3 regions of the Nonomuraea sp. NPDC049152 genome follow, and region 2 is predicted to be linked to each of the others. Evidence: riboswitches for the same ligand, from Rfam matches in the RefSeq annotation. Region 2 holds a riboswitch; each other region holds the start of a gene.
What was found. A riboswitch is a leader RNA that binds a small molecule or an ion and turns the genes downstream of it on or off. The one in region 2 is predicted to bind thiamine pyrophosphate.
Positions count from the first base shown of each region.

Region 1: another riboswitch for thiamine pyrophosphate. It lies ahead of AB0B45_RS43995 (cytosine permease); the one in region 2 lies ahead of AB0B45_RS01425 (FAD-dependent oxidoreductase).
Region 3: another riboswitch for thiamine pyrophosphate. It lies ahead of thiC (phosphomethylpyrimidine synthase ThiC); the one in region 2 lies ahead of AB0B45_RS01425 (FAD-dependent oxidoreductase).

Region 1 covers NZ_JBEZDO010000038.1:68,815-75,524, reverse strand. The annotation lists gene AB0B45_RS44005 (PAS domain S-box protein) at 1-1,458, opposite strand, end outside; gene AB0B45_RS44000 (methylated-DNA--[protein]-cysteine S-methyltransferase) at 1,521-2,063, shown strand; gene AB0B45_RS43995 (cytosine permease) at 2,060-3,403, opposite strand; TPP riboswitch at 3,393-3,503, opposite strand; gene AB0B45_RS43990 (hypothetical protein) at 3,804-4,445, opposite strand; gene AB0B45_RS43985 (rhodanese-like domain-containing protein) at 4,767-5,096, shown strand; gene AB0B45_RS43980 (DNA-formamidopyrimidine glycosylase family protein) at 5,104-5,982, opposite strand; gene AB0B45_RS43975 (TenA family protein) at 6,043-6,648, opposite strand; gene AB0B45_RS43970 (DM13 domain-containing protein) at 6,659-6,710, opposite strand, start outside.
Region 2 covers NZ_JBEZDO010000001.1:297,204-303,913, forward strand. The annotation lists gene AB0B45_RS01405 (polyprenyl synthetase family protein) at 72-1,118, shown strand; gene thiE (thiamine phosphate synthase) at 1,127-1,756, opposite strand; gene AB0B45_RS01415 (Rv2175c family DNA-binding protein) at 1,734-2,108, opposite strand; gene AB0B45_RS01420 (FAD-dependent oxidoreductase) at 2,139-3,308, opposite strand; TPP riboswitch at 3,366-3,481, shown strand; gene AB0B45_RS01425 (FAD-dependent oxidoreductase) at 3,470-4,615, shown strand; gene thiS (sulfur carrier protein ThiS) at 4,615-4,815, shown strand; gene AB0B45_RS01435 (thiazole synthase) at 4,808-5,563, shown strand; gene pknB (Stk1 family PASTA domain-containing Ser/Thr kinase) at 5,776-6,710, shown strand, end outside.
Region 3 covers NZ_JBEZDO010000004.1:196,929-203,638, forward strand. The annotation lists gene AB0B45_RS09775 (response regulator transcription factor) at 1-381, shown strand, start outside; gene thiC (phosphomethylpyrimidine synthase ThiC) at 539-2,221, opposite strand; TPP riboswitch at 2,213-2,323, opposite strand; gene AB0B45_RS09785 (CDP-alcohol phosphatidyltransferase family protein) at 2,466-3,095, shown strand; gene AB0B45_RS09790 (mannose-1-phosphate guanyltransferase) at 3,100-5,595, shown strand; gene AB0B45_RS09795 (FHA domain-containing protein) at 5,801-6,304, shown strand; gene AB0B45_RS09800 (MerR family transcriptional regulator) at 6,328-6,710, shown strand, end outside.

The sequences.
Region 1 (6,710 bases), on a different contig from region 2:
GATGACCACCTCGACCCTGTGCGTGTCGGACAGCACCGGCAGCCCGAGCGTGGCCGCGTGGATGCGCTCGGCGAGGCTGAAGGTCTCGATGCGGACCTTGAGCTCCTCGGCTCCGGCGCGGGCGCCGAGCAGCAGGTGGTCCATGAGCTGGCCGAGCGATCTGGCCCGCTCGGCGATGGTGTGGACGGCGGAGCGCCGTTCGGGATCGGTCAGCTTGTCCCATCGGGCGTCGAGCGTGCTGGCGAACCCCCGCACGATCGTGATCGGGGTGCGCAGCTCGTGGCTGGTCGTGGCCAGGAACAGGTCCTTGGCCTCCTCCAGCTCCTTGGCCGCGGTGATGTCGCGGAAGTCGATCACCATCTCGCCGGTCTCCTCGATCTTCGCGCTGACGACGTCGAGCCAGCGTCCGGTCTCGAGCTGGAAGGTGAGCTTCTCCCCCGGCTCGGGCAGCGGGAACGGCGGCGGCCTGCCGATCATGTCGTCGGCCGCGACCCCGGTGAGCTCTCCCGCGGCGGGGTTCCACTGGATCACCCGCCCCTCCTCGTCCAGCACCGCGATGCCGTCGGCGCTGGCGTCGAAGACGGCGCGCTCGTGCGCCCGCTGGCGCAGCGCCTCCTGGTAGGCCACCGCGTTGCCGACCGCGATGCCCGCGTGCCCTGCCAGCAGTTCCAGCAACTCCAGCTCGACGTGCCCCGGTTTGCGTTTGGCGAACAGGGCGTAGAGCGCTCCATACGGACGCCCGCCCACGGCGGCCAGGCCGAGCGCGATCGTGTGCAGGCCGGGTAATTCGGCCCACACGAGGTCGTCGAGGCCCGTCGACTCCAGCATCACGGTCTTGCCCGTGCGCATCAGCTTGCCCACCAGGCTGCTGCGCAGGTCGGCGGTGGCGTCCCTGAGCGTCTCCGGCAGCTGGTAGGCGCTCACCAGCCGCAGCCGCTCTTTCTCGATCAGCACGAACCCACCCGCGTCGGCTCCCGTCAGCTCGGTGAGGCTGGCCGCGATCCGGTCGAGTACGGCAGGCAGCTCCAGCTCGGCGTTGATGTCGCCGACCACGTCGGTGAGCCTGCGTACCAGCCTGGCCCTGCGCGCCGCCCTGTCGCGCGCGGCGACGTCGTCCCCGGTCGGATGGTGGACGTGCACGTAGCCGACGACGGCGGTGCCCTGGAGCAGTGCGCTGGTGTCGACCCGCACGTCGAGGAGCGTGCCGTCCTTGCGGAAGCGCTTGGTGCGCAGCGAGACCTGACCGCCCGTCCTGACCCTTTCGAGCACCGCGTTGTGCTCGGCGGTCAGCTCGCCGGGGACGAGCGGCGCACGCCGCCCGACCATCTCCTCGGAACTCCATCCGAACAACCGCTCCGCCGCAGGATTCCAGACCAGCACGGCCTGGTCCCTGTCGAGCACGACGACCGCGTTGGGGGCGCTGGAGAGTACGGCTGCGGTGATCTCCTCGTCACCCACCTTTCCATAGTGCCGGTGGCAGGGTCGCTCCGTGGCCTGATCGGTCCGATACGCTGCGGGTTATGTCGGCTGGCGAGCTCGATGCCCTGGTGAGGATCACCTCACCCACCTACCGCGCCGAGCGACCGCCGGATGTCGCCATCGGTACCTACGAGGGCGCGGTGGGCACGCTGGTGCTCGCGGTGACGGGCAGGGGCGTCGTCGCCTGCAGCTTCGACGACGAGCATGCGGTCTTCGAGCGGATCTCGCGGGCCGTCGGCGGGCTCGTGGGTCCCGACCCGCGCCGCCTCGACCCGGTGCGGCGCGAGCTCGACGCCTACTTCTCCAGGCGCCTGCGCGCCTTCACCACCCCCGTCGACCTGCAGCTGGCCACGCCGTTCGCGCGCACGCTGCTGCAGATGACGATGGCCGTGCCGTACGGCACCAGCACCACCACCGGCGACCTGGCGGCCCGCATCGGACGGCCACAGGCGCTCCGCGCGATCGGCAACGCGCTCAACGGCAACCCGGTGTGCGTGATCGTGCCCTGCCACCGGGTCGCCGATCGCGACGGCTACCCCGGCGGGCCCACCGCGCTCGAACGTCTGCTGCGGGTCGAGGGCTAGCGCCGCCGCCTTACCAGGCCGATGATCAGGGTGACCAGGCCCGCGACCAGGAACGCGCCCACGGCCGCGCTCATCCACGGCTGGCGGGTGAAGCCGAGCGCCGCGCGGATGCCGTCCCAGATCGCCGCCCACCACGAGATCGTGGACGGCGCGGCCAGCAGCCACCACGCGCAGAACCCGAGCGCCCACGGGATGGTCATGAGCCAGCGGGAAGGGGCGTTCTCGCTGGTGTTCCAGGTCTTGGCGCTGCCGAGCGCGAAGTAGTCGACCACGAGCACGCCGAGCATCGGCACGAAGACGGCGCCGATGATGCTGAGGAAGGCGCTGTAGGAGTTGACGTCGACGAGGAGCGCCACGCCGATGGTCAGCACCCCGATCGCCACCGAGAAGAGCCGCCGGTCGACGCGCGGCATGAGGTTCTGCAGCGACATGGCCACGGAGTAGACGTTCGCGAACGACTGGTCGGTCTCTCGCAGCACCAGGACGCCGAAGAACAGCGCGCCCAGCGGGGCGGCGACGAACGGGCCGAAGACCGTGGTCGGGTCGTTGAGCACGGCGTCCTGCCCGGCGATCGCGACCGCGTAGACGCCGATGGCCAGGCACGCGACCTGCGCGATCGTGTAGCCGCTCACCACGCCGGTGAAGGCGGCCGAGCTGCTGCGCGAGTGCCTGGCGAAGTCGGCGGCCAGCGGCACCCAGGAGACCGACAGCGCGATCACGAAGTCGACGGCGGGAGCGAAGGCGTCCCAGCTGCCGCCGGTCTGCGTGGGGGCGCTCTGCAGGAGCGTCACAGCGAACCAGACGGTCGAGATGATCACGCCGACCGTGACGACCCGCCTGATCAGCCTGATCGCGCCGAGCGGGTAGATCGTCAGCCCGGTGGTGATCGCACCCGCGATGACCACCCAGACGGCGTACGGCACGGCGTCACCGAAGATCGCCTGGGCTCCCATGGAGATGACCCACAGCTCGAACGCGCCCCATCCGAGCATCTGGATGATGTTAAGCACGGTCGGCACGTAGGACAGCTTGGCCCCGAACAGGCCCCTGAGCAGCACCATCGCCGGCTTCCCCGTCTGGACGCCGGGGATGGCGGCCAGACCGACCATGGCCGTGCCGATGAGACTGCCGACGACGGTCGCGGTGACCGCGGCCGTCATGGTCAGCGGGTTGTCGTCGAGCAGCGGGTTGATGAGGAAGAGGGCGAAGGAGAAGCCGAGGAGGCTGACCCCGAGGTTGGCCCAGAAGGCGCCCTGGTCGAGGACGCCCAGCGTTCTGGGCGGGGCCTCGTCGAGTGTCAGCGGTACTTCGGCATGTTTCGGGTCGACGACATGCGTCATCACACGCTCCCTACGCCGGCATTACCCGGACAGGTTCATGCGGTCGGCAACGGCAGTTGCCCTCTCAGCCCGGTTGCCCCGAGCTCCCGCGGTTTGGACTTGTGAGTGCGGCCGGGATCTGCCCAGCTCGCGCCCCAATGATGCACCATTTGTCCGCGTTCAACCACCCCTGCGGCTCTCCGCTCCCGGCTTCCGCGACACCTGGCGCGTGGGCGCCGCCGGTCAGCGCACCCGCCTCGCTCGCCTGCCCGCCATACCGGGTTTGGCTCGCTCGGAGGATTCGGAGGACTCGCAGTACTTCCGTCATAGTCCGCCACGGCTGACGCCCTGTCGAGGTCGTCCGGGTTCGCGCGGGGGTGAACGGCACCGCGGCCCCCTGAGGACAGTGGCACACACTGGCTTAGTCGCAAACTCCTTGGAGGGTACAGACCTTCTCTGCCATCTTGCGCGCGGAAACAGGCAAGTCGTCCGGGCCGTCCAGCACCGATTCATCAGAGGAGGTGTAGACGAACAGGGCGCTCCCGCGGCGGGCGGCCACCGCGCCGACCTTCATGTCGTACGAGACTGCCAGGTCGCGCTCTCCCGCCACCCAGATGGCCTCGTCGCCGATGCCCTCAAGTACCCTCCCGGTGGGGTTCACGCTCTTGACACACTCCCGCAGCCTCGCCATGACCTCGCTCGCAGCCTCCTTGCTCCGATAGAGGGCGAGCTGTTCGCTGCCGTACTCGGGGGCCGAAGTGGTGTAGACGATCGTTCGCATGTCGGTACGCCCTTCCGCGTCCCTCTCGGTGCCGCAGGCGCCGACCTCGAGCGGGCCGGACAGTTTGTCGTTGAGTTTCACCCAGCTCTCCTCGGGCTCGTCCGGTGAGGTGGTAGGCGTCTTCCTGGCATATGGCTCACCCAGGAGGAAACCCTGGGGGATTTCGCTCGCCACCCTGGTCTCGCTCGTCGCGGTTCCCGTTGCGGTGAGCCCCGTACTGCAGCCTTGCGCGCTCGCCAGCAGGGCCAGCGCCGCACCCACCAAGATCCTCCGTCTGAACATTCCCCCATGATCGCAACTCCTTCCCCTGGGTGCCGGATAACGTGCGCGAGTCACGCAGCGATCGTCTGCACAGACAGGCAGGTCAGCGAGTTCCGCGACCGGCCGGTCAAGGGCGGGGCGGAACAGCGGATCCTGGACACGGTGCTGAAATGAGCCATTCATGCGGTCGGCGACGCGTGGGGGTCACCCTCTCAGCCCGGCCATGCCCGAGCTCCCGCGGTTTCTAGTTTGCGCCGAAATATGACACCTCGGCCCTTTTTGGCAACCACCCCCTCCCACCTCGGCGTCTTCTGGAGGATGTGGTGCGGCGGGTCCGCGAGAATGGTAGGCATGACCGTTCCCGAAATCGATGTGACCGAAATGCCCGCCGGCGCCTTCCTGCTCGACGTCCGTGAGAACGACGAGTGGGCGGCGGGCCACGCCCCCGACGCCACCCACATCCCGCTCGGCGAGCTCCAGGCCCGCGTCGACGAGCTTCCGTCCGGCCCCGTCTACGTCGTGTGCAGGGTCGGCGGCCGTTCCGCGCACGCCGCCGCGTGGCTGAACCACGTCGGCCGCGACGCGGTCAACATCGGCGGCGGCATGCAGTCGTGGGAGATGGCGGGCAAGCCGCTGGTCAGCGAGACCGGCCGGCCCCCGTTCGTCGCCTGACGAGCACCTACTTGAGCAGCTTCGACATCCGGCGGTCGGCCAGGATCTTGCCCTCGGTCTGACACGTCGGGCAGTACTGCAGCGAGGAGTCCGCGAAGGACACCTCGCGGATCGTGTCGCCGCACACGTCGCACGTCTGCCCCGCCCTGTTGTGGACGCGCAGCCCCGACTTCTTCTCCGCCTTGAGGTCCTTGGCGGCCAGCCCGTGGGCCCGCTCCATCGCGTCCCGCAACGTGGTGACGATCGCCTCGTGCAGGTCGGCGATCTGCGCGTCGGTCAGCGTCGCGGCGATCTTGAAGGGCGACATCTTCGCCGCGTGCAGCACCTCGTCGGAGTAGGCGTTGCCGATGCCCGCGATGATCTTCTGGTCTCTCAGCAGGCCCTTGATCTGGGTACGGTTGCCGCCCACGATCTGCTTCAACGCCTGCACGGTGAACTCGGGCACGAGCGGATCGGGCCCGAGCGAGGCGATGCCAGGCACCTCCATCGGGTCCTTGACCACGTAGACGGCCAGGCGTTTCTGCGTGCCCGCCTCGGTCAGCTCGAAGCCGGGCGCCGCGCCCTCGTCGTCGGGCGCCAGCCGTACCCGAACGGCGAGCGGGCCCTTGCCCGGACGGACGGGCTTGGCGCCCGACAGGTCGTCGCGCCAGCGCAGCCACCCCGCCCTCGACAGGTGGGTGACCAGGTGGAGACCGTCGCAGTCGAGGTCGAGGAACTTGCCGTGCCTCGCCACGCCGGTCACCGTCAGCCCGCCGAGCGCGGTGACGGGCGGATCGAAGGTCTTGAGCGCCTGGAAGGCGACCACGTCGACGGCCAGGACCGTGCGGCCGACCGCCTGCTCGCGCAGGAACTCGGCGAGCGACTCCACTTCGGGAAGTTCCGGCATGCGTCCAGATTAAGGCGCGCCCGCCCCCGGCGGCCAACCAAACAGTTGATCAAGTGGCGGTCAGGGGACGTCCCAGAAGGCCAGTTCGTGGCGCATGCCTTCGGTGAACAGCGCCTTCGCCCGGGACAGGTCAGGGGCCGTCTCGTCGATCATCTCGGCGATCCGCGTGGTCAGAGCCGCGAAACCGGGATCGGCGTAGGTGTCGACCCAGGCGCGGTAGCGGCGCTCCTCCGGCTTGTTCTCGGCGAGGATCCGGCCGAGCGTGGAGTACCCCCACATGCACGGGTAGAGCGCGGCGAGCCCTTCGGCGTAGTCGGCGGCCGACTCCAGCAGGAACGCCGTGTACGCGGCGCAGGCGGGCCCTTTCACCGCGCCGTCCAGGTCGGCGCCGAACTCGGCCGACAGCGACCTGTGCAGCGAAAGCTCGTCATGGTAGGTCGTGTGCGCCAGGTCGACCAGGTCTCCGAGGTGCGCGGCGGGCGCCTGCCAGGCCAGCCTGGCGAACACGCGCACGTAGTCGTGCAGGAACAGCCAGTCCTGTTCGAGCCACGACCTGAAGACCTTCTCCTCGAGGTCGCCTCTGCCGATGCCCACGACCGTGGGATGCGCGAGCTGCGCGTCGAGCAGGGGCCGGCCGATGGCGTGCAGTTCCGCGGAAATCGACATATGGGGCAAGTTACCGGTTTCCGGCAGTGAGAGCGGCGGCGCCGAACGACACGCTGAACCGC
Region 2 (6,710 bases):
GCGCTGCCGCCACGTCCATATGACGGGAGCGGGAGATCGTAACGTCAGCTACAGCCCGTTACTCTCATGGCATGAGCATGGACACCCTCCGCACCGAGGTGGATCGGTCCCTCGGGGAGTTCCTCGACCGGCAACGCCCCATCGTGAACGGCCCGGACCTCGCCCCCCTGCTCAGCGCGGCCAGGGAGCTGCTCGCGGGCGGCAAGCGGCTGCGTCCCGCCTTCTGTTACTGGGGGTGGCGCGCGGCGGGCGGGCTCGACGAGCCCGGGATCTTCGTCGCGGCGGCCTCGCTGGAGCTGCTGCAGGCCAGCGCGCTGGTGCACGACGACGTGATGGACAAGAGCGACCTGCGCAGGGGCATGCCCTCGGCGCACCGCCGCTTCCAGCGCCTGCACGAGAAGAGCGACTGGTACGGCTCGGCGGAGCAGTTCGGCGAGGGCGCGGCGATCCTGCTGGGCAACCTGCTGCTGATCTGGTCCGCGGAGATGTGGCGCTCGTGCGGCCTGCCCCACCTGGACGTCACCCAGCCCTTCCACGACCACATGCGCACCGAGCTGATGTGCGGGCAGTACCTCGACCTGCTGGAGCAGGCGCACGGTGAGAACACCTTCGAGTCGGCGCTGCGGGTGGCGCTCTACAAGAGCGGCAAGTACTCGGTGGAGCAGCCGCTCAGGCTCGGCCTGACGCTCGCCGCGGGCGGGAGCGCCCCGTGGATCGACGAGCTGTGCGTGGAGTACGGCAACCGCGTCGGCATCGCCTTCCAGCTGCGCGACGACATCCTCGGCGTGTTCGGCGACCCCATGGAGACCGGCAAGCCCGCGGGCGACGACCTGCGCGAGGGCAAGCGCACCATGCTCATCGCCCGCACGCTGGCCTCGGCGACCCCCGAGGACGCCGCGACCGTCCGCAGGCTGCTCGGCGACCCCGACCTCGACTCGGAAGGGGTAGCCAAACTGCGCGGCGTCATCGAGGGCAGCGGCGCGCTCGAGGCGTGCGAGGAGATGATCGGCACGTACCTGGAGGAGGCGCTGACCTCGCTCGACGACGCGCCGATCACCGCCGAGGCCCGCTCCGCGCTGGCCGAGCTGGCGGTGGCCGCGACCACGCGCAAGACCTGACAGGCCCGCTACGCCAGCCGCTTGGCGAACTCGGCGGCCGCCGCCCCGGGGTCGTCGGCCTCGGTGATCGCCCTGACGACCACGACGCGGTTCACGCCGTACGACCTGACCTCGTCGAGGTTGTCGAGGTCGATGCCGCCGATGCCGAACCACGGACGGTCACCGAGCGCCGCCGCGTGCCTGAGCAGGCCGGGCCCTGGCGCCGGCCGTCCGGGCTTGGTCGGGGTGGGCCAGATCGGGCCGCAGCAGTAGTAGTCGACGCCCTCCTCGACGGCGGCGGCGGAGGCCTCCTGCGTCGAATGGGTGGACCGGCCGATGAGGATGTCGTCGCCGAGGATCTCTCGCGCGACGGTCACCGGCAGGTCGTCCTGGCCCAGGTGGAGGATGTCGGGGCGGGCGGCGAAGGCGAGGTCCGCCCTGTCGTTGACCGCCATGAGCCTGCCGTGGCGGTCGCACGCGTCGCGGAAGACCTCCAGCAGCGCGAGCTCCTCGCGCGCCTCCAGACCCTTCTCCCTGAGCTGGACGATGTCGACCCCGTTGCTCAGCACCGCGTCGAGGAAGTCGGCCAGGTCGCCGCGCTCCCTCCTGCCATCGGTGCAGAGGTAGAGCCTGGCCTCAGAAACCGAGCGCCTGGGCACGCCGCTTGACCTCGGTATGGCGACCTGCCTTGATCGCGTCGATGGGCGAGCCCGGCAGGGACTCGTCGGGGGTGAACAGCCAGCGCATCGCCTCGACGTCGTCGTAGCCCGCGTCGAGCAGGAGCATGAGCGTGCCCGACAGGCCCTTCACCACTTCTCCGCCGTCGAGGAACACCGCTGGAACCTGAGGACCGCCCGAGCCCCGCCGTACGCCGAGGAGCTTGTGGTCCTTCAGGAGCTGCTTGGTCCGCCCGATCGACAGATCGAGGCGGTCGGCCACTTGGGGGAGCGTCAGCCACTCGCCGACGAGCTGGTCCGTCTCCCGGTCTATCTGCGCAACAGAAAGCGTCACGAATCCACCACTACCACATCGCATTCGTCTTCAAACTACACAGTCACGTATCGCGACCTCGGGATCTTCCAGTCTGATGGGGTCCATGCGCGGCCCTGACTCGATGATCCTCCGGCCCTGGACGAGGTCGCGAGGCCTGTTGACGGTCAGCACCCCCGCCAGCCTGTCCTCGTCGGTCAACCAGCAGACCGACCATTTGGCCGCCGTGGGGTCGCCACGGCGGAGGAGGCGGGCCCCCGCGTGGTGGCCCGCGTACTGCACCATGTGACCGAACTGCTCCGACCAGAAGTACGGGACCGGATCGTACACGGCATCGTCGCCCAGCAGCGTCGCCACGGCGACCTCGGGGGCGTTGAGCGCGGTGTCCCAGTGCTCCACGCGCAGCCTGGTGTGGAAGCGGCGCGACCACCACGCGGCGCAGTCGCCGACGGCGACGACGTTCGGCAGCGAGGTGCGCAGGTGCTCGTCGGTGACGACCCCGTTGTGCAGGTCGATGTCGGAGCCCGCGAGCCACTCGACGGCGGGGCGGACGCCGATGCCCGACACCACCACGTCGGCCTCGACGAAGCCGCCGTCGACCAGCGTCACCCCTCCCTCGTCCACGGACGAGACCATGGTGTCGAGCCGCAGGTCCATGCCCTCGTACCAGGGGATGGTGTCGGCGCCCACCTCGCGGCCGACCACGTGCGAGAGCGGGGTGGGGCCGGCCTCCAGGACGGTGATCTCGCAGCCGGCCTTGCGCGCGGCGGTGGCCACCTCGGCGCCGATCCAGCTCGCCCCGATGATCGTGACCTTGGCGTTCTCGACCAGGCCGGCGCGCAGGGTCAGGGCGTCGTCGAGGGTGCGCAACACGTGCTGGTGCCCCTCGCCGTGCAGCCTGATCGGCTCGGCTCCCGTGGCGATGACCAGGCCGTCGTAGGCGATCTCGCCCTCGGTCGTCTCGACGACGCCGTCGCGCAGCCCCTTGGCCGACACCCCCGGTCTGTGCTCGACCCGCATGGCGTCGAGGTCGGCGTCGACGAAGCTCGAGTCGGCCGCGCCGAGCAGCACGGCCTTCGACAGGGGCGGGCGGTCGTAGGGCCGGTGCCGCTCCTCCCCGATCAGCGTGATCCTGCCGCTGAATCCGCGAGACCTGAGGGCCTCGACGCTGCGTATGCCTGCCAGACCCGCGCCCACAACCACGACATGATTCACGCTCATGACCTTAACCAATCCACCGCTGACGACCAGGGCCCGGGGCTTGAGTAGGCTTGTTCGGAGAAGACGCGCGGGAGTCCGGCCGTACCGGGCTGAGAGGAAGGCTTTGACGGGCCTTCGACCGCAAGACACCTGATCCGGATCATGCCGGCGAAGGGAGCGAGATGGATCTGATCGTGGGCGGCGGCGTGGTCGGCCTGTCCGTCGCCTGGCGTCTGGGCCGCTCGGGCGCGAAGGTCACGGTGATCGACCCTGCCCCCGCCTCCGGCGCCTCTCATGCGGCCGCGGGCATGCTGGCCCCGGTCAGCGAGGTCTCCTACACCGAGGAGCCGCTGCTCAGGCTGGGGTTGGCGGGGCTGAGCCGCTGGCCCGCCTTCGCCGCGGAGCTGGAGGCCGACAGCGGGCTCGCCCTCGACTACCGCACCCAGGGCACCCTGGATCTCGCCTTCGGCGGCGACGACATGGCGGCGCTCGAAGAGCTGGCCGCGTTCATGGACAAGCTCGGGCTGCCGGTGCGGCGGCTGACGGGGCGCGAATGCCGCCGCCTGGAGCCGATGCTGGCGCCGTCGGTCAGGGGCGGCGTGCTGGCCGAGGGCGACGCGTGGGTGGATCCCAGGCGCGTCACCGCGGCCCTGCTGGCCGCGCTGGAGCGGGCGGGCGTCCCGCTGGTGCGGCGGCGCGTGACAGAGCTGGTCCGCGATGGCTCGGCCGTCGTGGGCGTACGGCTGGCCCCGCCCTCCCCCGGCGCCTCGACCGGCCTCCCCGGTCCTTCCGCGGGCTCGCCGGGCGACGTCCTGCTCGGGGAGCGGGTAGTGCTCGCGGCCGGCGCGTGGAGCGGTGAGCTGACCGGCCTGCCCGTGCGCCCCGTCAAGGGCCAGATCATGCGCCTTCGCTCACCGTCCCCGCTGCTCGGCAGGTGCGTGCGCGGCATGGTCCACGGCTCGCCCATCTACCTGGTGCCGCGCGGCGACGGCGAGCTCGTCGTCGGCGCCACCCAGGAAGAGCTGGGCTTCGACACCAGCGTGACGGCCGGCGGCCTGTACGAGCTGCTGCGCGACGCCAGAGAGCTGGTCCCCGGCGTCACCGAGCTGCAGGTGGCCGACATCGTGGCGGGGCTGCGGCCGTGCACCCCCGACAACCTGCCGCTCATCGGCCCGTACGGCCCCGGCCTCGCCCTCGCCACCGGACACCACAGGGCCGGCGTGCTGCTGGCCCCGCTCACCACCGCGCTCCTCCACGGCGAGGAGGGCGAACTGGCCGCCCTGTGCTCGCCTCAGCGGTTCCAGACAGCCGGACAAGGAAGTATCTGATGCACGTGACGATCAACGGGGCTCCGCACGACGTGCCCGACGGCACCACGGTGGCCCAGGCCGTCCAGCGGCTGACCGCGCAGACCACAGGTGTGGCCGTGGCGGTCAACGACGAGGTGGTCACCAGGGGCACGTGGGCGACCACGGCGCTGGCCGACCGCGACAGGATCGAGATCCTCACGGCGGTGCAGGGTGGATGAGCTGATCATCGCTGGAGAGAAGTTCGCCTCCAGACTCATCATGGGCACGGGTGGCGCGCCCTCCCTCGAGGTGCTCGACCAGGCGCTGGTCGCCTCGGGCACCGAGCTGACCACGGTCGCCATGCGACGGCTGGACCCGGGCGCCAGAGGGTCCGTGCTCGACGTGCTGCGCTCGCGCCAGATCAAGGTCCTGCCGAACACCGCGGGATGCTTCACGGCCGGTGAGGCGGTGCTGACGGCGCGGATGGCCCGCGAGGCGCTGGGCACGAACTGGGTGAAGCTGGAGGTCATCAACGACGAGCGGACGCTGCTGCCCGACCCGATCGAGACGTTCGACGCGGCCGAGCGGCTGGTGGCCGACGGGTTCGTGGTCCTGCCGTACATCGGGGACGACCCTGCGCTGGCGCGGCGGCTGGAGCAGGCCGGGTGCGCGGCGGTGATGCCGCTGGGCGCGCCGATCGGCTCGGGGCTCGGCATCCGCAACCCGCACAACATCGAGCTGATCGTGGAGGCGGCGTCGGTGCCGGTGATCCTCGACGCGGGCATCGGCACGGCGAGCGACGCCGCGCTGGCGATGGAGCTGGGGTGCGACGCGGTGCTGCTGGCCACCGCGGTCACCCGGGCGCAGCGGCCCGACCTGATGGCGTCGGCGATGCGGGCCGCGGTGCAGGCGGGACGGCTGGCGCGGCAGGCGGGCCGCATCCCCCGCCGCCGCTACGCCGAGGCCTCCTCCCCCACCACCCCCTGATCCCGTCCCGACCCGAACGACCCCGAACCCGCCCGCACGGCCGACGAGACCCGGCGATGCGGTGAGCGGCCGGGGTCGTGGACCTCCAGGGAAACCCCAGCCCCGTCGCTACCATGACGTCCCGCCAGGCCATCTAAGATCAAGAATCAAACGGGCATCGGTTTGGGATTGTCAGGCCCTGCCGGGGGCGAATCGCCCGTAAACTCGGCCAGGTGGACACGACGATCGCTGACCCCCTGGTAGGGCGACTACTCGACGGGCGCTATCGCATCGAGTCCCGGATCGCCCGGGGCGGGATGGCGACGGTCTACCTGGCGCTCGACATCCGACTCGACCGCACGGTCGCGCTGAAGGTCATGCACCGCTCGCTGGCCGAGGACCCCGCGTTCGTGCGCAGGTTCATCGGCGAGGCCAAGTCGGTGGCCAGCCTCTCTCACCCCAACGTGGTGCACGTCTTCGACCAGGGCACCGACGGCGACGTGGTGTACCTGTCGATGGAGTACGTGCCGGGCAAGACGCTGCGCGACGTGCTGCGGGCGCGGGGCAGGCTGCCCGCCCGCGAGGCGCTGGAGATCATGATCCCCGTGCTGGCCGCGCTCGGCGCCGCCCACCAGCAGGGCATGGTCCACCGTGACATGAAGCCGGAGAACGTCCTGCTCACCGACGACGGCAGGGTCAAGGTCGTCGACTTCGGCCTGGCCAGGGCGATCGAGGCGACGAACCAGACGCGCACGGGCGTGATGATCGGCACGATCGGCTACATGTCGCCCGAGCAGGTGACCACCGGAGGGGCCGACGTCCGCAGCGACGTCTACGCCGCCGGCATCATGCTGTTCGAGCTCGTGACGGGGCGCCAGCCGTACGACGGCGAGACGCCGATGTCGGTCGCCTACCGGCACGTGCACGACACCGTCCCGCCGCCCTCGTCGCTGATCCACGAGGTGCCGCCGCTGATCGACACGCTGGTGGCGCAGGCGACCGCGCGCGATCCCGAAGACCGTCCCGCCGACGCCTCCGCGATGCTGGTGGCGGCCGTCGACGCGCACAGGATGGTGCCGAGGGAGTCGAGCCCGCCGTACACCACGGGCCAGCACTTCACGTCCAACGCCTCGCAGCCGCACCCTCAGCCGAGGGCGGCGGCGGTGCC
Region 3 (6,710 bases), on a different contig from region 2:
CGCGCGCTCCGCGCCGGCGCCGGCGGCTTCCTGCTGAAGGACACGCCACCGGCCGAGATCCTGCGCGCCGTCACCAGCGTGGCGGCGGGCGAGCCGTTCCTGTCGCCGGCGGTGCTCCGCCAGGTCCTCACGCACGTCGGCGGCACCGGCGCGGACGGCCGCCGGCAGTACGCCCGGAGCATGCTGAGCCGGCTGAGCGAGCGGGAGCGGGCGGTCGCGGTCGCGCTCGGGCAGGGCAAGTCCAACGCAGAGATCGGCGGAGAACTGTTCCTGAGCGTGGCGACCGTGAAGGCGCACGTGTCAAGCATGCTGACCAAGCTCGACCTCAACAACCGGACCCAGATCGCCCTGCTCGCCCACGACGCCGAGCTGACCGGCTGAGCGGGGTCACCGCACGGGCCGGGCCGTACCCGCCGGATCTCCAGGCACGAACCATCGACAGTGTCGAGGGTCTCATCACCTGGCAACCGGACGACGCCGGCCCGCGCCGCCCGGCCCCTGTGGCAGGCGGCGCGGGCGCATCACAGCCGGGGAGGCCTCAGCGTCGCTCGGGGAGCGGCAGGTAGACCTCGCCGCCGCTGCGCACGAACTCCTCCGACTTCTCCCGCATCCCCTCCTGCGCCCGCAGGTCATGGGAGATCCGCATCGAGCAGAACTTCGGCCCGCACATCGAGCAGAAGTGCGCCGTCTTGGCCGGAGTCGCGGGCAGCGTCTCGTCGTGGAAGGCCCGAGCGGTGTCGGGGTCGAGCGAGAGGTCGAACTGGTCCTCCCAGCGGAACTCGAAGCGCGCGTCCGACAGCGCGTCGTCCCACGCCTGCGCCCCCGGGTGCCCCTTGGCCAGGTCGGCGGCGTGCGCGGCGATCTTGTAGGTGATGACGCCGGTCTTGACGTCGTCCTTGTTCGGCAGGCCGAGGTGCTCCTTCGGGGTGACGTAGCAGAGCATCGCCGTGCCGTACCAGCCGATCATGGCCGCGCCGATCCCTGAGGTGATGTGGTCGTAGCCGGGCGCGATGTCGGTGACCAGGGGGCCGAGGGTGTAGAACGGGGCGTCGTCGCAGAGCTCGCGCTGCAGGTCCACGTTCTCCTTGATCTTGTGCATCGGCACGTGGCCGGGCCCCTCGATCATGACCTGGACGTCGTGCGCGTGGGCGAGCCTGGTGAGCTCGCCCAGCGTGCGCAGCTCGGCGAACTGCGCCTCGTCGTTGGCGTCGGCGATCGAACCGGGCCGCAGCCCGTCGCCCAGGGAGAAGGCGACGTCGTAGGAGGCGAGGATCTCGCACATCTCCTCGAAGTTCTCGTACAGGAAGCTCTCGCGGTGGTGCGTCAGGCACCACGCGGCCATGATCGAGCCGCCGCGCGAGACGATGCCCGTCTTGCGGCCGACGGTGAGCGGCACGTACGCCAGCCGCACGCCGGCGTGGACGGTGACGTAGTCGACGCCCTGCTCGCACTGCTCGATGAGCGTGTCGCGGTAGACCTCCCACGACAGGTGCGCGGCGACCCCGTCGACCTTCTCCAGCGCCTGGTAGAGGGGGACGGTGCCGATGGGGACGGGGGAGTTGCGGATGATCCACTCGCGGGTGGTGTGGATGTCGCGGCCCGTCGACAGGTCCATGACCGTGTCGGCTCCCCAGCGGATGGCCCAGGTCATCTTCTCCACCTCCTCCTCGACGGAGGAGGTGATGGCGGAGTTGCCGATATTGGCGTTGATCTTGACGAGGAAGTTCCTGCCGATGATCATCGGCTCGCTCTCGGGGTGGTTGACGTTGGCGGGAATGATCGCCCTGCCCGCGGCCACCTCCGCGCGGACGAACTCGGGGTCCACGCCCTCCCTGACGGCGACGAACTCCATCTCCCTGGTCACCACGCCCCTGCGGGCGTAGGCGAGCTGGGTGACGGGCGCGCCCGCCGCCCTGAGGGGGTCGCGGCGCGCACCGGCGAACAGGCTCGTGCCCGCGCGCTTCCACGCGCGCTGGTCGCGGTAGCCGTCGTCGAGGGGCTGGACGTGGCGGCCGCCGTACCTGGCGACGTCGCCGCGACCGAGGATCCACTCCTCCCGGACGGGAGGCAGGCCGCGGGCGACGTCGGTCTCCACGCTCGGGTCGGTGTAGGGGCCTGAGGTGTCGTAGACGGTGAAGGCCCTTCCGTCGCTCAGGTCGATCCGGCGCATGGGAACCCTGAGCTCGCCCTGGTAGATCTTGGAAAAACGCGCGCCACTCATCGCGCAACTCCCTTCGCCGGCATTACCCGGAGCAGGTTCTGGCGGTCGGCGGCTGTAGCCGTCCTCTCAGCCCGGTCACACCGGGCTCCCGCGTTGGTCGGCGCAACCGTAACCCGATCACCGGGGTGCCGCGCAACCCCCCGATTGCTTCGGGTGCCCGAAATGCCAGGGCCGGACTGGGCCGGGCTCAACAGGGTCTTACGCCGAAGCGTGCGCTGGTTGGCGACGCAGTAGGGTCGCAAGCGTGAGTGAAACTTCCGCCCGTTCGTCAGCGGAGGACCGGATCTGGACGGTTCCTAACCTGCTGAGCTTCCTGCGTCTCCTCGGCGTGCCCGTGTTCCTTTGGCTGGTTCTCGGACCCAAGGCGGACGGCTGGGCGATCGGGCTGCTCATGGTCGCGGGGTTCACCGACTGGCTCGACGGCAAGATCGCCCGCGCGTGGAACCAGACCAGCAGGCTGGGCCGCCTCATCGACCCGGCCGCCGACAAGCTCTACGTCTTCGCCACCCTCGTCGGTCTGGTGCTCAGGGACGTGATCCCCTGGTGGCTGGTCGCGATCATCCTGGCGCGGGAAATCTTCGTCGGATGTTTCTTTCCCGTGCTCCGCAAATACGGTTACAAGGCACTGCCCGTGCATTTCCTTGGCAAAGCAGCCATGGCCAATCTGATGTACGCCTTCCCGCTGCTCTTCCTGGCCTCGCACACCGGCTCCTGGTATGCCGATATTGCGAGGATTATCGGATGGGCGTTCGCCATTTGGGGAACAGGTCTGTACTGGTGGGCGGGCGTGTTGTATGTGGTACAGGTGCGTCAGCTCGTCACCACTGCCAAGGGGGAGCTGCGCGAACCCGGGCAAACTGCGACGAAGGAGTGATCGGGTGAAGGCGGTCGTCATGGCAGGCGGGGAGGGTACACGGCTGCGGCCGATGACCGCGAACCAGCCCAAACCCCTGCTCCCCGTTGTCAACCGCCCGATCATGGAACACGTGCTCCGGTTGCTGCGGAAACACGGCCTGACCGAAACCGTCGTCACGGTCCAGTTCCTGGCCGCGCTGGTGCGCAGCTACTTCGGTGACGGCGACGAACTGGGCATGCGCCTGCACTACGCCACCGAAGATCTTCCCCTCGGTACGGCGGGCAGCGTCAAGAACGCCGCCGACAAACTCCGCGACGACCGCTTCCTCGTCATTTCCGGCGACGCCCTGACCGATATCGATTTATCGGACATGATCCGATTTCATCGTGAGAATTCGGCCCTCGTCACTATCGGTCTGACGCGCGTCCCCAACCCGCTCGAGTTCGGGATCATCATCGTCGACGATCAGGGCAGGGTGCAGCGCTTCCTCGAGAAGCCCACCTGGGGCCAGGTCTTCTCCGACACGGTGAACACCGGCATCTACGTCATGGAGCCCGAAGTCCTCGACGACGTCCCCGCGGGAGAGGCCGTCGACTGGTCCTCGGACGTCTTCCCCCGCCTGCTCGAACGCGGCGCGCCCATCTACGGCTACGTCTCCGACTGCTACTGGGAGGACGTCGGCACCCACGAGAGCTACCTCAAGGCCCAGGCCGACGCGCTGTCAGGACGGGTCAAGCTCGACATCGGCGGCTTCGAGATGTCGCCGGGCGTCTGGGTCGGCGAGGGCGCGGAGGTGGACCCCGAGGCCGTCCTGAAGGGCCCGCTGCTCATCGGCGACTACGTCAAGATCGAGGCGGGGGCCGAGCTGCGCGAGTACACCGTGCTCGGCAGCAACGCCGTCGTGCGCGAGGGCGCCTTCCTGCACCGCGCCGTCGTCCACGACAACGTCTACATCGGCCCGGGCGCCCACCTGCGCGGCTGCGTCATCGGCAAGAACACCGACGTGATGACCGGCGCCCGCATCGAGGAGAACGCCGTCGTCGGCGACGAGTGCGTCATCGAGGCGGAGGCCTACGTCTCCAGCGGCGTCAAGATCTACCCCTTCAAGACCGTCGAAGCGGGCGCGGTCGTCAACACCAGCGTCATCTGGGAGTCGCGCGGCCAGCGCAGCCTGTTCGGCCCGCGCGGCGTCAGCGGCCTGGTCAACGTCGAGATCACCCCCGAGCTCTGCGTACGGCTGGCCAGCGCCTACGCCACCACCCTGAAGAAGGGCGACCAGGTCATCACCTCGCGCGACTCCTCCCGCGCGGCAAGAGCGCTCAAACGCGCCGTGATCAGCGCCCTGACCGCGGGCGCCATCGACGTGCTCGACCTGGAGGCCATGCCGCTGCCGGTGGCCCGCTTCCACACCTCCCGCAGGCCCGCCAGCGGCGGCATCGCGCTGCGCACCACCTCCGGCGACCCGCAGAGCGTCGACATCGTCTTCATGGACTCCCACGGCGCCGACCTCACCCCCGCCGCCCAGCGCAAGCTCGAACGCGTCTTCTCCCGCCAGGAGTTCCGCAGGGCCTTCCCCGGAGAGATCGCCGAGCTGAGCTTCCCCGCCAGGGCCGTCGAGGACTACGCGCAGGAGCTGCTGCGCTGCGTCGACATGACGGGCGTCAACGACATGAAGGTGGTCGTCGACTGCGCGGGCGGCACCGCCTCGGTGGTCCTGCCCACCCTGCTCGGCCGGCTCGGCGTCGAGGTGCTGACCGTCAACGCCAGGCTCGACTCCGCCTCGCCCACCGAGACGCTCGCCGAGCGCCGCCGCGACCTGCAGCGCCTCTCGGAGCTCGTCGGCTCCTCCCGCGCCTCCTTCGGCGTCCGCTTCGACCCTGTCGGCGAGCGCATCGCCCTGGTCGACGAGATGGGCCAGCTCATCAGCGAGGAGCGGGCGCTGCTGGTGGTGCTCGACCTGGTCGCCGCCGAACGGCGCCGCGGCAGGGTGGCGCTGCCCGTCACCACCACCAGGGTGGCCGAGCAGGTCTGCCGCTTCCACGGCGTCCAGGTCGAGTGGACCTCCACCTCGCTCGACGCGCTCACCGCCGCGGCCGCCAAGCCGTACATGATCTTCGCGGGCGACGGCAGGGGCGGCTTCATCGTGCCGGAGTTCGGGCCCACGGTGGACGGCCTGGCCGCCTTCCTGCGCCTGCTCGGCCTGGTGGCCCGCACCCGCCTGACGCTCAGCCAGATCGACGCGCGGATCCCCGAGGCCAAGCTGCTCAAGCGGACCGTCCCGACGCCGTGGGCGACCAAGGGGGCGGTGATGCGCTCGGTCATCGAGGCCGCCGAGGGCTTCCGCGTCGACACCACCGACGGCGTGCGGGTCGTCGGAGAGGACGGACGCTGGGCGCTGATCCTGCCCGCCGCCTCCGAACCCGCCACCGACCTGTGGGCCGAAGCGCACGATTTCGACACAGCGGAGGCATTCCTTGACAGATGGGCGCGGGTCGTCGAGCAGGCGGCAGGAACGTGACAACACAAGTGGCGCGGCGGCATGGACCTTGGGGGCGGCTCGGCGGTAACTTTGTCACCGTCCGAACCCGTCGTGCGGCGTCCCGCCTTGACCTTTGCCAGTGATCAGCGTAAGTTGCGGCATTCGCAATCGTGAACGAGCGAGAGGCGTGGGGCGCCCTGATCAACCGTCGCCGCGTTCTCGCGGTAGGAGGCCGAGCCGATAGATGCCGTACGTCTACTGTACGCAGTGCGGTCATGCCAACCCCGAGGATGCCCGTTTCTGCTCCCGGTGTGGGTCACCGCTGACCAGACATGAGGTCTCCGGGGACACCACCTCGACGATCTCCGTCGCGGGAATCGAGGCGTATGAGGCGGAGACGGCGGACGCCCTCCTGGCCGAGCGAGCCGCCGTCGAGCAGCTCCCGCCGGGCGCGGCGCTGCTCGTGGTGACGCGTGGCCCCAACGCGGGCAGCCGCTTCCGCCTCGACCGCGACCTGACCACGACGGGCCGGCATCCCGAGAGCGACATCTTCCTCGACGACATCACGGTCTCGCGGCGGCACGTGGAGTTCTACCGCCATCCCGGTGGCGCCTTCACCGTCCGCGACGTCGGCAGCCTCAACGGCACCTACGTCAACAGGGAGCGCATCGAGGAGGTTCCCCTCCACAGCGGTGACGAGGTGCAAATCGGCAAGTTCCGCCTCGTCTTCCTCACGCGGGGCGCATGAGCTCCCAGGCGGCGCGGTCGCACATGAGCATCGGGGAGGTGCTCGCCCTCCTGCAGGGCGAGTTCCCCGATGTCACCATCTCCAAGATCCGTTTCTTGGAGAGCGAGGGGCTCATCGAGCCCGAGCGCAGCCCTTCGGGCTTTCGCAAGTTCACCTACATGCACGTGGAGCAGCTGCGCTTCATCCTCACCGAGCAGCGCGACCACTACCTGCCCCTGCGGGTCATCAAGGACAAGATGGCCGACGAGCTCGGCCGCCCGCGCGCCCTGCCCGAGGCCAAGGAGGTCAGGTTCAGCCGCGCCGAGCTGCTGGAGGCCAGCGGGCTCGACGACGAGACCCTCACCGAGCTCGAGGACTACGGCCTGCTCGCGCCGGTCGCCAGGCGCTACGACGAGGACGCGCTGAA